Regions from separate parts of the Pseudomonas sp. X10 genome, predicted to be linked through region 1. Evidence: riboswitches for the same ligand, from Rfam matches in the RefSeq annotation. Region 1 holds a riboswitch; each other region holds the start of a gene.

Region 1 (4,712 bases):
GATTCCCTTCGGTGGTAGCAGCTCAGTCACCACCAGCTTCGAGCGCAGCACCGACAAGCTGCAGACCCGACGCATAGACTACCGCCGCGCAGTACCTAGCGAAGGCGGCTTCGGCTGGGACCTGGCCTATACCGACAGTGATGACACCGAGGCCTATCGTCAGGCGGGGCTGAGCTGGCGTGGCGATCACCTGCAGATCCAAGGCGGCGTCTACGGCAGCAGCGGCCAATACAACCGCTGGGCAGAAGCCAGTGGTTCGCTGGTGTTCATGAACAATTCCATCCAAGCGGCCAACCAGATCGGCGACGCCTTCGTCCTGGTCAGTACCGACGGCAAAGAAGGCATTCCGGTTCGCTACGAAAACCGCCTGGTCGGCGAAACCGACAACAACGGCCATCTGCTCGTACCCTGGACCACCTCCCACTACAACGCCAAGTACGAGATCGACCCACTCAACCTGTCCTCCAGCTTCGATACCCCCGAGGTCGAGCAACGGGTCTCGGTCATGTCTGGCAGCGGCTATCTGCTGCGCTTCCCGGTGACCCGCGTGGCCGCAGCCACCGTCGTCCTCCACGACGCCACCGGCAAGGCTCTGCCAGTGGGCGCCGCGGTCCAGGGTGACAATGGCCAGAGCGGTTACGTCGGCTGGGATGGACTGCTCTACCTGGAGCGTCTGCGCACGCACAACCAGCTGCGCGTGGAGTTGCCCGAGGGCGGCACCTGTCGCGCCGCCTTCGACTTCGACAGCCAGGCCGACGAAATCGCCTGGATCGGCCCGGTGATCTGCCGCTGAGCCGGACGGATAGCCCCATCAGGAGTACCCCATGACCCTACGTACACTCCCCTTGCCGTTCATGGCATTGCTGTTCTGCTTGTTGTTGCAAGTACCTGGCGCGGAGGCCGGGAAGCGCTGCGGACCCTATGCCGGTGGGCTGTTGGTTTCCCTCGGCAGCGCGGGTGCTCTCGACGCCACGGCCAGTCCCATTGGGGTGGAAGCCCCGGGTGGGTTGTATTGCAACAGGGATGGGTTCTCGCTCTACGGCAAGGACTGGGTACGGGTACAACTGGAGAACGACGGTGGCGGCCGGTTGGTCAACTCTGCCACCGGCGACAGCATCCCCTTCACCATCTTTTCCTCTAACGACGGGCAACCGCTGACGGTAGGCCAGCCTTACGAACTGACCCAGTTCCGCTGGATTGGTAGCAACGCCGAGGCGCTCGACTTCCCGCTGTACTTCCGTACCGTACCGCCACTGAGCAGCCTGCCGGCAGGTACCTACACCGCCAATGTGCAGACGCGCTGGTTCTGGCAGATCTGCCCTGGCCTGCAGACCCTGCAAGCCTGCCTGGCCTGGGGCGGCTGGGATCGCAGCAAAGGATTGATAGGCCTTTGCCTCACCGGTTGCTCGGGGGTTATCAACTGGGGAAGCGGCGAGGTTGCCACGCTGGTGCTCCGGCTGATAGTGACCAAACAGTGCGAAATGGTGACGCCAGACCTGAACTTCGGCACTGCCGCCTTGGCCAGTGCCTTTTCCCCGGCGCTCGGCCTGGTGCAGGTTCGCTGCAGTAAGAACGCCAGCTACAGCGTCGGCATGAGCATGGGTAGCAATTCCGATGCAGGGGTACGACGCATGCGCAACGGCAATCGGTACCTGGCCTACGAGCTGTACAAGAAGCGTACAGGCAACGAGCGCTGGGGCGCACAAGGCAGCGAGCGCCGCGCCAGCAGCGACGCGGACTTCAATGCCAACCTCCTGGACGGCACGACGCCGCAGATATTCACCTATCGCGCCGAGGTACTGCAGGGGCAGCCGACTCCGCCCGCCGGGACCTATACCGACGCTGTCCAGGTCGACGTCAAGTTCTAACCACCGGGCAGGCCCGCGATTGACTCCCCCCCGCATAAATGCTCAGATGCGCCCCTGTTTCAGGTGTCCCCTGCCGCCGCGCAGGGGATTAAACGGGAAGCCGGTGCGTCGCCTCATGCGACCAGTCCGGCGCTGCCCCCGCAACGGTAAGCGAGCGATGCATTCGACAGACCACTGTGCCTGAGGGCACGGGAAGGTGGATGCCTCACGACCCTCGCAAGCCCGGAGACCGGCCTGGCACACCAGTTGGCAACACCCGCGGTGGGCGGGCGCGGGCCGGTCTTCGTGGCAGCGCCCTGCCCGCGATTCCTCCATGCGCCGTTCCATCGAGGTTCATTCAATCCGGAATGGTCGCAAACCCATGCTTGATCCCACCTTGCGCATCCAGGGCCTGAACTGGGCGCCGCGCCAGGGCCAGCCCTTGTTGCTCGATGGCATAGAGCTGCAGGTCGATCCCGGCGAATTCGTCGGCCTGATCGGTCCCAACGGCAGCGGCAAGACCAGCCTGCTGCGCTGCGCCTACCGCTTCAGCCAGCCGGACAGCGGTTCGGTGCTGCTTGAGGGTCAGGACATTTGGCGGCAGACACCGCGCTGGGTCGCCCAGCGCATCGCAGTGATGCTCCAGGAGTTTCCCCAGGACTTCGGCCTGACCGTCACCGATGTGGTCGCCATGGGCCGCACGCCGCACCTGGGCTGGTTCGAGGGCGACCGTGAGCAGGCATTGACCGACACCACCCTGCAGCAACTGGGCCTGGCCAGTCTCGCCCAGCACACCTTCGCCACCTTGTCCGGGGGCGAGAAGCAACGGGTGTTGCTGGCCCGGGCATTGGTGCAGCAACCGCGCCTGCTGATTCTCGACGAACCCACCAACCACCTTGACCCGCGCTACCAGCTGTCACTGCTGGAGCACTTGCGCGGCGCCGGGTTGAGCATCCTGGCCAGCTTCCACGACCTCAACCTGGCGGCGGCCTTCTGTGACCGCCTGTACGTGATCGAAGGCGGGCGGATCATCGCCAGCGGCACGCCGGCGCAGGTCTTGACCGAACAACGCCTGGCGCAGGTCTTCGGAATCCACGCCCTGGTCGACCGCCATCCACTGGCCCACCATCCACGCATTACCTGGATCAGCCCCACATGAAGCCTTACCTGGCCTGCCTGGCCCTGTTGGCCGCGCTGCCCTGCAGCGCGGCCGGCAATGACTTTCCGTTGACGGTGAGCAGTTGCGAACGCAGCGTCACCTTCGACCACCCGCCCCAACGCGCAGTCAGCCATGACGTCAACATGACCGGCATGTTGCTTGCCTTGGGCCTGCGCGAACGCATGGTCGGCTACACCGGCATCAGCGGCTGGAAGAGCCTCGACCCGGCCATGCGCCAAGCCCTCGCCGGCCTGCCTGAACTGGCATCGCGCTACCCTTCGCTGGAGAACCTGCTGGACGTCGATGCCGACTTCTTCTTCGCCGGCTGGAGCTACGGCATGCGCATCGGCGGCCCGGTCACCCCGCAGACCCTGGCGCCCTTCGGTATTCCCGTGTACGAGCTGAGCGAGTCCTGTTCGCGGATCATGGCCCAGCGTGAGGCGAGTCTCGAAGACCTGTATAAGGATCTCGACAGCCTCGGGCGGATCTTCGATGTGCGCGACCGCTCCACAGCCCTCGTCAGCCAGATGCGGGAGCGCATCGCCAAGGTCACAGACCGGACCGCCGCCCTCGCCGAGCATCCCAGCGTGTTCCTCTACGACAGCGGCGAAGACCGTCCCACCACCTCCGGCAGGCTGGGCATGCCGCAGGCGCTGATCGAGGCGGCGGGTGGCCGCAATATCATGGACGACGTCGTGGCCAGTTGGACCGAGGTCAACTGGGAAAGCGTGGTGGAACGCAACCCCCAGGTCATCGTGATCGTCGACTACGGCCCGACGACCTGGCAGCACAAACGCGACTTCCTCCTGCAGCACCCGGCCCTAGGCAGTATCGATGCTATTCGCCAGCAGCGCTTCGTGGTGCTCTCCTACCTCGCGGTCACGCCTTCGCTCGATAACGCCGCAGCCATCGAGACACTCGCCGCCGCGTTGCACCCACGGCTGTTCGCCGAGGCCGGCCGGTGACGCCGGTCCGCAGCCTCGGCGGCTATCGCGCCCTGCTCGGGGCATTGCTTGGCCTGCTGTTGCTCTCGTGCTTGCTGTCCCTGGGCTTTGGCGCGGCGCAGGTGCCCTTGGCCAAGGTAATGGGGATCGTCTTGCAGCAGTTCGACTTGACTGGCGCAGGCGACTGGAGCCGGGGCCAGGCACAGATCGTCTGGCAGATCCGCGCCCCCCGTGTCCTGCTCGGAGCCCTGGTGGGGGCTGGCCTGGCGCTGGTCGGCGGCGCCTTGCAGGCGGTGACGCGCAACCCACTGGCTGACCCACACCTGCTCGGCGTCAGCTCCGGCGCGGTGCTGGGCGCCGTGGTGGTTGTGCTGTTCCTGGGGGAATTCGCGGGTGTCTTCAGCCTGCCCGCCGCCGCCTTCATCGGTGCCCTGGGCAGCATGCTGCTGGTGCTCGGCATCGCCAGCCGACACGGCAGGCTGGAAAGCGAGCGGTTGCTGCTGGCGGGTGTGGCGGTCTCCTTCGTTATCATGGCCCTGGCCAACCTGCTGCTCTACACCGGCGATCAGCACGCGGTGAACGCCGTGATGTTCTGGATGCTCGGTGGCCTGGGATTGGCGCAATGGCGGCTGCTCTGGCTACCCGCCATTTGTGTGTTGGTGGGGTTCGTCGTGCTGATGAGCCTGGCCCGCGCCCTCAATGCCCTGATGAGCGGCGAGCAGACCGCTGTCAGCCTGGGGTTCAACACCCGCCATGTGCGCT
Region 2 (4,712 bases), 2.0 Mb from region 1:
GAGTCATGCATGTTGCACCGCGAGGTGCAGGGTGAAGCGTTGACAGGGGAAACCGATGGGCCAGCCATTGAGCCGCGAAATCAGAAATCCGGGACGCCGATGCTGTTAAGCGAAGCAGAAGGCAATTCGCCAAGATCCTCAACCAGGAAGCCCGGGAGCTCGAGGCTGCCGGCGTGGACATCATCCAGTTCGATGAACCCGCCTTCAACGTCTTCTTCGACGAGGTGAACGAGTGGGGCGTCGCCACCCTGGAACGGGCCATTGAAGGCCTCAAGTGTGAAACCGCCGTGCACATCTGCTATGGCTACGGCATCAAAGCCAATACCGACTGGAAAAAGACCCTGGGCTCGGAATGGCGGCAATATGAAGAAGCCTTCCCCAAGCTGCAGAAATCGAGCATCGATATCGTCTCGCTGGAGTGCCATAACTCCCACGTGCCGATGGACCTGATCGAGCTGATCCGCGGCAAAAAAGTGATGGTGGGCGCCATCGACGTGGCCAACCACGCCATCGAAACCCCCGAGGAAGTGACCAATACCCTGCGCAAGGCCCTTCAGTTCGTCGACGCCGACAAGCTCTACCCGTGCACCAACTGCGGCATGGCTCCGCTGCCACGTAGCGTGACAAGAGGCAAGCTCAGTGCCCTGAGTGCAGGCGCGGAAATTGTCCGCAGAGAGCTCTCGAACTAGTGCTGAGCCTGACTCGAAGGTGGTAAACGCAGGCTCAGCTTGAGGTCAGCCCGAATACTCGGGCTGACTCGGGCCGTCTCCAGCACGTTCGAGCAGTACCTTATACCCAGGATCTACTATGTCATTCCCTAGTACTGCTATCGAGCCGTCGAGCTTCCGCGAAGCGCTTGGGCACTACGCCTCTGGCATCACGGTAATTACCTCGCACATGGACGACGAATCGATTGGCTTCACCTGCCAGTCGTTCTATAGCGTGTCGATGAGCCCGCCGCTGGTGTCATTCAGCGTAATGTCCAGTTCGGCTAGCTACCCTAAAATTCGTCAGGCAGGTCGATTCGCGGTCAACATCCTGTCGGGTGAACAGGTCAGCATTTCCAACCAGTTCGCTCGGCGAGGCACGGACAAGTGGTGTGGGGTCGAATGGCGGGAATCGCCGCTGGGGAATCCGATCATTGCCGGTAGCCTGCATTGGCTCGATTGCGAAATCCACGCTGAGCACGTAGCGGGCGATCACCTGATCGTCATTGGTGAAGTGAAAGCGTTGGACCTGCAGGAAGCTGCTGCTACGCAGCCCCTGCTGTATTTCAAAGGACAATATTGCAACCTCGCCGAGTTTGGCGCGGTTTGAGTGCTCACCCTCGCGGTCCTCTTTGATGTTTCATCGGCTGCTGCTTCGGTATCCCCTGAAGCATATTGCCGTGTTGGAGCCTGATCAGGGGTAAACCCTGAATGGAAAAGACGCCTGATGTTTCCATCAGGCGTCCTGGTTTTTCCTGGTTAGCTGGTCCGTCAGGACTGCAGCCTGGCGTTATGCCGGCTCCGGGGCGACAGGACTGGGCCTTGGGCCAGCCAGCCGAACACCAGGCCGAGGACGGTCCACAGCACTACGTGGATGCCGAGCGAGGCGATACGGAAGTTCCACAGCAACGAGGCGGAGAACTCTTTCGGTACCTCGTTGATGGTCGGGAACAGTTTGCCAGCTACCGACATGATCACGGTGTAAAGCACGATGGCCATGACCGCTGCAGTCCAGCCGCCGCTGCGGGCTAGCAGCTTGCGGAACAGGTTGACCGCTACCACCAACGCAGCGATCGACACTACCAGCATCAGGAAGAACAGCTTGGTGCGCTGCCCGATGGTTTCGGGATCACCGACCGCCGGCGGGTTGGCTGGATACTTCAGGGCGGGCACCAGGATCACGCTGATGAATGCCAGCACGGCAAGAATAGCCGCCAGCCCACGGGGGCCGATCCTCAGGCTTCCCATGCGACCCATGGCGAAGGCGAACACCAACGCGAAAATGCCGCCGATGGACACGCTGTAGACCACCATGCCTGTGAACAACCCGATGGTGCTCTGCACTTCCCGGCTGACCAACTCTTCTTCTTCGTCAGCGGCGCCATCGCCGTGATCATGGCTGTGCGTCATGGTTTCTTCGAAGGCGATGGCCTGGTCGACAGAGGGCTCACCGAACACCTTGGCGAAACCAAAGGCGAGGATGCCCGCCAACAGCCCGGCTAGCATGCCGCGCAGCAGGAGATTACCAATCATGTCGCGTTCCTCGGTCAGTGGCAGGGAAAGCCCAGCATGTGGCGGCCGTCGTGCACGAACTCATGCACATAGGCACCCGAGATCAGTGAGGTGGCACCTTGTTCTGCGCCGACGAAATAGATGGCCAGCAGCAGTAGCAGGCCAGCGAAAATCGCCCAGGGCAGGATTTCGCTCAGTGGCAGCGAGGGCAGCGACAAGTCGCTATCGGGGTAGTGGCAACGGTAGTGGCCATGCGAGGCTCCTGGAGAATGACGCGTTCGGTCAGGATGTTGTGGTTGTCGACAAAACTGGGGTCTGGCTCTCGGGTATCGATTACAGTGGCGCGACCGCACCGGGCTTTCACCGGCTTCCCAATTCGTAACAAAATAATACATTCCTGTTGCTAACTTCGCTCGTGAAGGTTGCTCCTGATGAAACGTATTCTGTTAAGGGTAGATCGTAGCGGGCCTGCCAGGACTTTTCGTTGGGGGCGTTGAAGTCGGACAACTGCACGGCGTTGCCGATGAAGATCGCGCCACGGGTGACATAGTCGAACGGTGTATTGCCATCCACCTGCTGCCAGCCGAGGCTGAAGGTATGCGGACCCTGGCTGTAGCGCGAAATGACGCTCCAGGTGGTGTTGTCGATGCGTCCGAAGAGGGCCTTGCCGGTGTCGGTGGTGCGATACAGGTTCAGGTCTAGGCTCAGGCTCCGTCGATCGTCCAGGGCATGGCTCAGCGCGATGCCGTGTACTTCCCGCAGGTGGAAGTGATCGCTGACATCGCCAACGCCGTGTGGCAGATCGCCTGACCAAGATTGCTGTTACGTGGTCGAACTTGCGTTGGTAACCCGCTGCAGATTGCTCGCTTGTTAGATGGCGTGAGTAGCCGGAACCGTTTGATTCAACATCACCGACGAGATGGTTCCTACAGGGTATTGCGCACCCTTGGAGGAGCCGGGTTGCGATATCGCCAAGCACACGCAGACAGCACATCCATGTGATAGGTATATGGGCACATCCATTTATATATGCCGGCCAAGCTCATGATCGGCGCCGCTCGTTTGCTGCTGCATGTGCAAAGGGCGAGTGTTTGAGTTACTTCGTCCCAGTCAATTAACTTCAGAAATTCCAGTCGCTTAATGGTGACTGGATTTCTTATGTCTCACGGTTTAGGAAACAGTGGTCATTTGCTCAGATTTTTTCAGGGGGAGTTCCAGGTTATCCTTCATGGAAGGGTTGCCATGGGCTAATACCAACAGCTGGATGTGTGATAGTGGATGTTTCACGTGTGTGGGGTTGTCACTGACTGCACAAAAAATAAAAGGGCACGGAATGTTTCCGTGCCCTTGCATATTAGTGAATGCCGACAGGTTTGTCGTTCTTGTCATAGCAGATCGGATGTTCGCAATATCCGCCAGCGTTTAGAACTTCCAGTTCATAAACCTCTGGGAGGTAGTGCTTAAGCTCCGCCTTAGTTACTTTATTTCCGTTGATAGTGCACTCGTCGTCCGCACGTGGGTTGCACCATGCTTCCTTTACTTCGATATTTTTTGTGGGTTTTGTCATGACGTTTTCTTCAGTCCGAGGGGTAACATCACTGGAAGAGCTAATCCCAATTTGCGCGTCAAGGCTATACGCTCCGACAGTGTCTTTTACAGTCGTTGAACTGATGCCGTGGTCGAGTAAAAATTCTTGCAGTGTTGTTCGTGCTTGCGCGTAGGTAACTTCTTTCCCTTTTTTGTGGGGACCACCATCCATGCGATAGGCAATCGGGTAGCCATCTTTGCTTTCATATATGTAGTAGTAAATGGACAGGGTAAAGCTGAGGTCTTGTCCGTACATGCCATAGGCGCCCGAGCCATTGGACGCACGACAGGTGCCACGCTGGCATGCGCCGCTTATCTGATTACTGAAGCTAATGTTACGCTGTTGTTGAGCGTCCCACCTGGTAATATTTCTAGGTAGGGTGTACCAAGTGCAGCGATAGAATTTAGCGCCATACTGATTTTTGGCTTCTGCGCAGGGAATTGCATAAGGTAAATCATTCATTGATTTTTCGTTGGGTAGCGTGCTTGGATATAGATACCCATAGTCAACATCCGCTTGAGCATTAAGCGAGAATAATAGTGGTAATAAGCCTGCTGTTTTCAGTATGCTTGATTTGGCTTTCATGTGCTTTGTCTGCGATGATTTGAGAAGGTTTATTTATTTTTTGTTTGCCCGTTTTTTATAGGCTACTTTGAGTTTTTTATTGACGTAATCTTTTACGATTTCATAGTCCGGGTCGTAAGTTGCGAGCGTATGGCCAACCCCCGCTGCTGCGGTCAATGTGGCAAGGGCCAATGTGGCGGGTGTAGATACCACGCTAAAGACTGCTCCTAGGGCTCCGCCTTGGATCAGGGATCCTTTAACATCTGTCCTGACTCGGCACTTCATGCCGAGGGCCTCTATCTTGGTTTCTACCAGCTTGATCCCTTCCATGAAATTTCCTC
Region 3 (4,712 bases), 180 kb from region 1:
GGTGTTCGAACGCATGCCGTGGCAACCTTCATGAGCCTTGAGAATACGTTCGGTGGATGCTGGATTGCGCGCCAGGGCCGCACCGACGCGGGCCGGACGAGCGACCAGGGTGCCTGCGCAGTTCGGGCAATGCCCTTTGAACTGGCTGTCATTGCAAGCGCGGCAGAAGGTGCACTCGAACGAGCAGATCAGGACATCCGGGCTGTCTCCCGGCAGATCGGTGCCACAGCATTCACAGTTAGGGCGTAGCTCAAGCATGGCGGGGGCCTCGGGTGGAGAGGGACTGTCGAGTCTGCAACTGCCAGGGCTGGGCTGGCAAGCTCGCCTGCTCAGGGCCGATAGAGGTGGGCATGGCCAGCGCGGTACAGCGCCGACTCGGCGAAGGGCGCATCGCCCAGCACATGGCCGACCAGAATCAGCGCGGTGCGGCGAAAGCCCTTTTCCCGGGCGCGTTCGACGATGTCCTGCAGGGTGCCCTGTACCCAGTCCTGATCCGGCCAGGTGGCACGATGGATCACGGCGATCGGGCAGTCGGTACCGTAATGGGGCAGTAGGTCCGCAACGATCTTGTCCAGGTGCTTGACCCCCAGGTGGATGGCCAGGGTGCAGCGGTGGCGTGCGAGGTCGGCCAACTGTTCGCCAGCCGGCATCGGCGAGCTATCGCCATAACGCGTGAGGATCACGGTCTGCGCCACGTCGGGTAGGGTCAGCTCGCAGCCGAGCAGGGCCGCGCTGGCGGCCGTGGCAGTAACGCCGGGGATGATCTGGTAGTCGATGTCGAGCTCGCGCAAGTGGCGGATCTGCTCGCCGATGGCGCCATACAGGCTCGGGTCGCCACTGTGGACACGGGCGACGTCCAAGCCTTTTGCATGGGCGTCACGGATGGCTGCGATGATTTGTTCCAGGTGCAGTTCGGCACTGTTGATCACGGTCCGGGCCGTATGGCCCTCGAGCACGGCGGCCGGGACCAGCGAGCCAGCATAGATGATCACCGGGCATTGGCGGATCAGGCGTTGGCCTTTGACCGTGATCAGCTCCGGGTCGCCGGGGCCTGCGCCGATGAAATAGACCGTCATGGGGAATCCTTGCTGGGTAAAACGGCGATTATCCGTCAAACCCGGTGCCGCAGGCCAATGCCAGGGTCGCCTGGCCCTGTACGCGGCGAGGAACCTGCAAGATGGCATGGCCTTCATGGCGGGTGGCCATGGCCAGCGCCGCGCTTTCGGCGACGCCCCAGCAACCGCTGTGTCGCCAGGCCGTGGTGGAGCGGTGGCTCAACCGCGCTTCGAAGTGGGCCAGTTGCGCGGCGCTGAAGAATACCAGGGGCAGGCCGAGTTCATCGGCCAGTTGCCGTAACCCGACCTCATCCGACTTCAGGTCGATACTGGCCAGGCCCTTGAGCGCTGCCAGGGGCAAGCCATGGGTGTCAAGGGCCTGATGGAGCAGGTCGCCCAGCTCGCTGGCCGGGCAACCACGGCGGCAGCCGATGCCAGCGTACAGGGCCGGGCTGCAGCCTGCTGTGCGCATCAGGCGTGGTTGCCACGCCGGTACAGCCAGGCGGTGATCAGGCCGAGGGCTACCCAGAAGGCCGCGTTGGTCAGCCAGGAGGCGATCACGAACTGCTTGCCGAGGGCCTCGGGAGCCAGGCTTTCATGCACCTCGGGCTGCGGGGCGCCGATCAGGTGGGGCACGACCAACAGCGCTGCGCCAAGTACCTTGAACAGCCAGTGATGGGCAAACACCAGCAGTGCTAGGCCCACGGCCGTGGCGGCGGCGGTAGCGATCCACCAGCCCTGGCGCTGGCCTAGGTCGGCAGCAGCGGTGCCTGGCAGCTCCGGCGGCAAGCCCAAGGTCGGCGCCAGGCAGAACACGGCGAAGCCCGCCAGGCCCCAGAGCGCGCCAGTGGTGACCCGGCCTGGTTCGCGCAGGCTATAGAGGGCGGCGAGGATCAGGGCGAAGCCGACCGCGACCACCAGGTTGCCACCGGTGGTGGAAAGCAGGCGCTGCCAGCCATCTTCCGGCGCCCAGACCTCGTCGTCGTGCTCATGGGCGGCAACGGCTTCGCCGCCATGCTCGTGGTGCTCGCCGGCGGGGGCCGCGCTTTCATAGGTTTCCGCCTGGAGGATCAGTGGAGTGACCCAAAGGCTCTGCAACAGGGTCAGTAACAGGGCGGCGAGTAGTCCGCTGAAGCCGGCGGTACGGGCAATGCGCTTGATCATGCGGGCGTACTCAGTGGCAAGGGAAGGCGGCGCTGTGGCGGGTGTCGTGAGCGGCATTGTGCACCGCGTCGATGTGCGAGAAACCGGCGAAGTAGATCAGGCACAGGCCCAGCAGGCTGGCACCGGCGGCGATCAGTACACGCTGGCTGAGGCTGGCGGGGGTGGCGACGCTGTGCTTGGCGGTCGTGATGGGCATGACGCTTTCCTCTTGCTTGTTTAGGGGCAACAGGCAAGCGCGACGAAACCCCGGACGCGGCCCGCCGGGGTTTGCGACAACGCCCGCCCACCGCGGGGTGTTCAATCGACGACAGGCCGGTCTCCGGGCTGACGAGGACAGGGCAGTGGACGCACTGTCAGAGGCGTCACCTTCCCATGCCATACGACGGGCGCAGTGGTCTTGACGCTTTTCTCGCTTACCGTTGCGGGGGCAGCACCGGCTTTGTCCGGCCCGGTCAGGGCCTGCGACGCACCGGTTTCCCGTTTCACCCCCGAAGGGGCACCTGAACGCAGGTTGCTAGCAAATCACGGGGCCGTTTCCCCGTCAATCACAGGCAGCGGTTGACCGCCTGCAGGGCACTGCGTAGCCTAGCCGCTTCGAGGTTCTTCGCAATGGCATCCGTGCCAGGCGAAGCTAAGACGGGAACGCGGTGAAGCCGCGGCTGCCCCCGCAACTGTAAGCACTGAAAGGAACGACACAGCCACTGCGCCGAGGCGCGGGAAGGCGTCGTCCGACCCGGCCGAGGCCGGCAAGGTGCAAGCCAGGAGACCTGCCTCGTTCCGATTTCGACTTTCAACCGGGCGGGGTGATCCGGTGGCGAACGCGCCCAGGCCTTGTCCGGCTGGCGGTCCTCGTCCTGCATGCCCGCCATCCTGCCAAGGGCATCGACATGAAAACACTGGCCAAGCTCCCCGTCACCATCGTTACCGGCTTCCTCGGCTCGGGCAAGACCACCTTGCTCCGGCACATGCTCGACAACGCCCAAGGGCGGCGCATTGCCGTCATCGTCAATGAGTTCGGCGAGCTGGGCATCGACGGTGAGATCCTCAAGCAGTGCAGCATCGGCTGTACCGAGGAAGAGGCCAGCGGCCGCGTCTACGAACTGGCCAATGGCTGCCTGTGCTGCACCGTGCAGGAAGAGTTCTTCCCGGTGATGCGCGAGCTGGTCGCACGCCGTGGCGACCTGGACCACATCCTTATCGAGACCAGCGGCCTGGCCCTGCCCAAGCCGTTGGTGCAAGCCTTCCAATGGCCGGAAATCCGCAACGCCTGCACCGTCGACGCGGTGATCACCGTGGTCGACAGCCCGGCCGTGGCCGCGGGCACCTTCGCTGCCTACCCCGAGCAGGTCGATGCCCAGCGCAAGCTCGACCCCAACCTTGACCATGAGTCGCCCCTGCACGAGCTGTTCGCCGACCAGTTGGCCAGCGCTGACCTGGTGGTGTTGAACAAGGCCGATCTGATCGCCGCCGACGGTCTTGCCAAGGTGCGCGCCGAAGTGCTCGAAGAGCTGCCGCCGGCAGTCAAGGTGATCGAAGCGAGCAGCGGCCGCCTGCCGTTGGAGGTCCTGTTGGGCGTGGGCGCCGAGTCAGAGGCGCACATCGATGGCCGCCGTACCCACCATGACAGCCATCACGACGGTGATGACCACGACGACCACGATCACGATGCCTTCGATTCGATCTCCATCGACCTGCCGGAAGCTGACGAAAGTCTGCTGCTCGATGCCCTGACCCAACTGGTGGTCGAATTCGGCATTCTGCGCGCCAAGGGTTTCGCCGCCATACCGGGTAAACCGATGCGCCTGCTGATCCAGGGCGTGGGCACGCGTTTCGACAAGCACTTCGACCGCGCCTGGCGCGCCGACGAGCCACGCGTCACGCGCCTGGTGCTGATTGGCCAGGAGCTAGACGCGGCGCAATTGGAAGCGCGCCTGCGCCAGGCCCTGGGCGCCTGATCCATGCACCTGCTGCGGACCCAGCCCGGCGGTTTCGTGCCGGACGACAGCATCGCCGACCTCGGCCAGACCCCCGCCGACCTGGTGATCCTCTGCAGCGGCGATTCGCACTTGGCGCTGCTGGCCGAAACTGCCCAGCAGTTGCCGGACGATTACCCCAGCCTGCGCCTGGCCAACCCGATGCAGGTGCAGAACCATGCCTCGGTCGACCTTTATGTCGATCAGGTATTGCGCCACGCCAAGGTCATCCTGGTGTCGCTGCACGGCGGCGTCGGCTACTGGCGCTATGGCGTCGAGCAATTGGTCGCCCTGGCCGAGCAGGGCATACAGCTGATCTTGGTACCTGGTGACGATCGTCCGGACCCTGAACTGATGAGTCTGGGCAGCGTGTCGGATGAGCAGGCCGAGCGGCTCTGGCACTTCCTGCGCCAGGGTGGCAAGGGCAATGCCCTGAACCTGTTCAATTGCCTGGCCAGCCAGTGGCTGGGGCGTGACTATTCCTGGGATGAGCCGGTACAACTGCCGCGCACCGCCGTCT

What was found. Region 1 has a riboswitch for cobalamin ahead of ACYU03_RS12870 (ABC transporter ATP-binding protein). Riboswitches for the same ligand answer to the same signal wherever they lie in the genome.
Region 2: it holds a riboswitch for cobalamin, as region 1 does, so the genes downstream of both, ACYU03_RS21800 (CbtB domain-containing protein) here and ACYU03_RS12870 (ABC transporter ATP-binding protein) in region 1, are expected to answer to the same signal.
Region 3: it holds a riboswitch for cobalamin, as region 1 does, so the genes downstream of both, ACYU03_RS11985 (CbtB domain-containing protein) here and ACYU03_RS12870 (ABC transporter ATP-binding protein) in region 1, are expected to answer to the same signal.

The regions. Positions count from the first base shown of each region.
Region 1 covers NZ_CM142677.1:2,797,108-2,801,819, reverse strand. Annotated here, with positions in the region: gene ACYU03_RS12880 (fimbria/pilus outer membrane usher protein) at 1-793, shown strand, start outside; gene ACYU03_RS12875 (Csu type fimbrial protein) at 825-1,868, shown strand; cobalamin riboswitch at 1,913-2,120, shown strand; gene ACYU03_RS12870 (ABC transporter ATP-binding protein) at 2,230-3,006, shown strand; gene ACYU03_RS12865 (ABC transporter substrate-binding protein) at 3,003-3,971, shown strand; gene ACYU03_RS12860 (FecCD family ABC transporter permease) at 3,968-4,712, shown strand, end outside.
Region 2 covers NZ_CM142677.1:4,762,245-4,766,956, reverse strand. Annotated here, with positions in the region: gene ACYU03_RS21815 (uroporphyrinogen decarboxylase/cobalamine-independent methonine synthase family protein) at 87-689, shown strand; gene ACYU03_RS21810 (flavin reductase family protein) at 808-1,317, shown strand; gene ACYU03_RS21805 (CbtA family protein) at 1,479-2,258, opposite strand; gene ACYU03_RS21800 (CbtB domain-containing protein) at 2,255-2,437, opposite strand; cobalamin riboswitch at 2,509-2,646, opposite strand; partial or broken gene ACYU03_RS21795 (OprD family outer membrane porin) at 2,631-2,966, opposite strand; gene ACYU03_RS21790 (hypothetical protein) at 3,574-4,392, opposite strand; gene ACYU03_RS21785 (hypothetical protein) at 4,426-4,712, opposite strand, start outside.
Region 3 covers NZ_CM142677.1:2,614,442-2,619,153, forward strand. Annotated here, with positions in the region: gene ACYU03_RS11965 (DUF1272 domain-containing protein) at 1-258, opposite strand, end outside; gene cobM (precorrin-4 C(11)-methyltransferase) at 330-1,076, opposite strand; gene ACYU03_RS11975 (cobalamin biosynthesis protein) at 1,105-1,527, opposite strand; gene ACYU03_RS11980 (CbtA family protein) at 1,527-2,219, opposite strand; gene ACYU03_RS11985 (CbtB domain-containing protein) at 2,230-2,415, opposite strand; cobalamin riboswitch at 2,513-2,739, opposite strand; cobalamin riboswitch at 2,800-3,008, shown strand; gene cobW (cobalamin biosynthesis protein CobW) at 3,107-4,174, shown strand; gene cobN (cobaltochelatase subunit CobN) at 4,178-4,712, shown strand, end outside.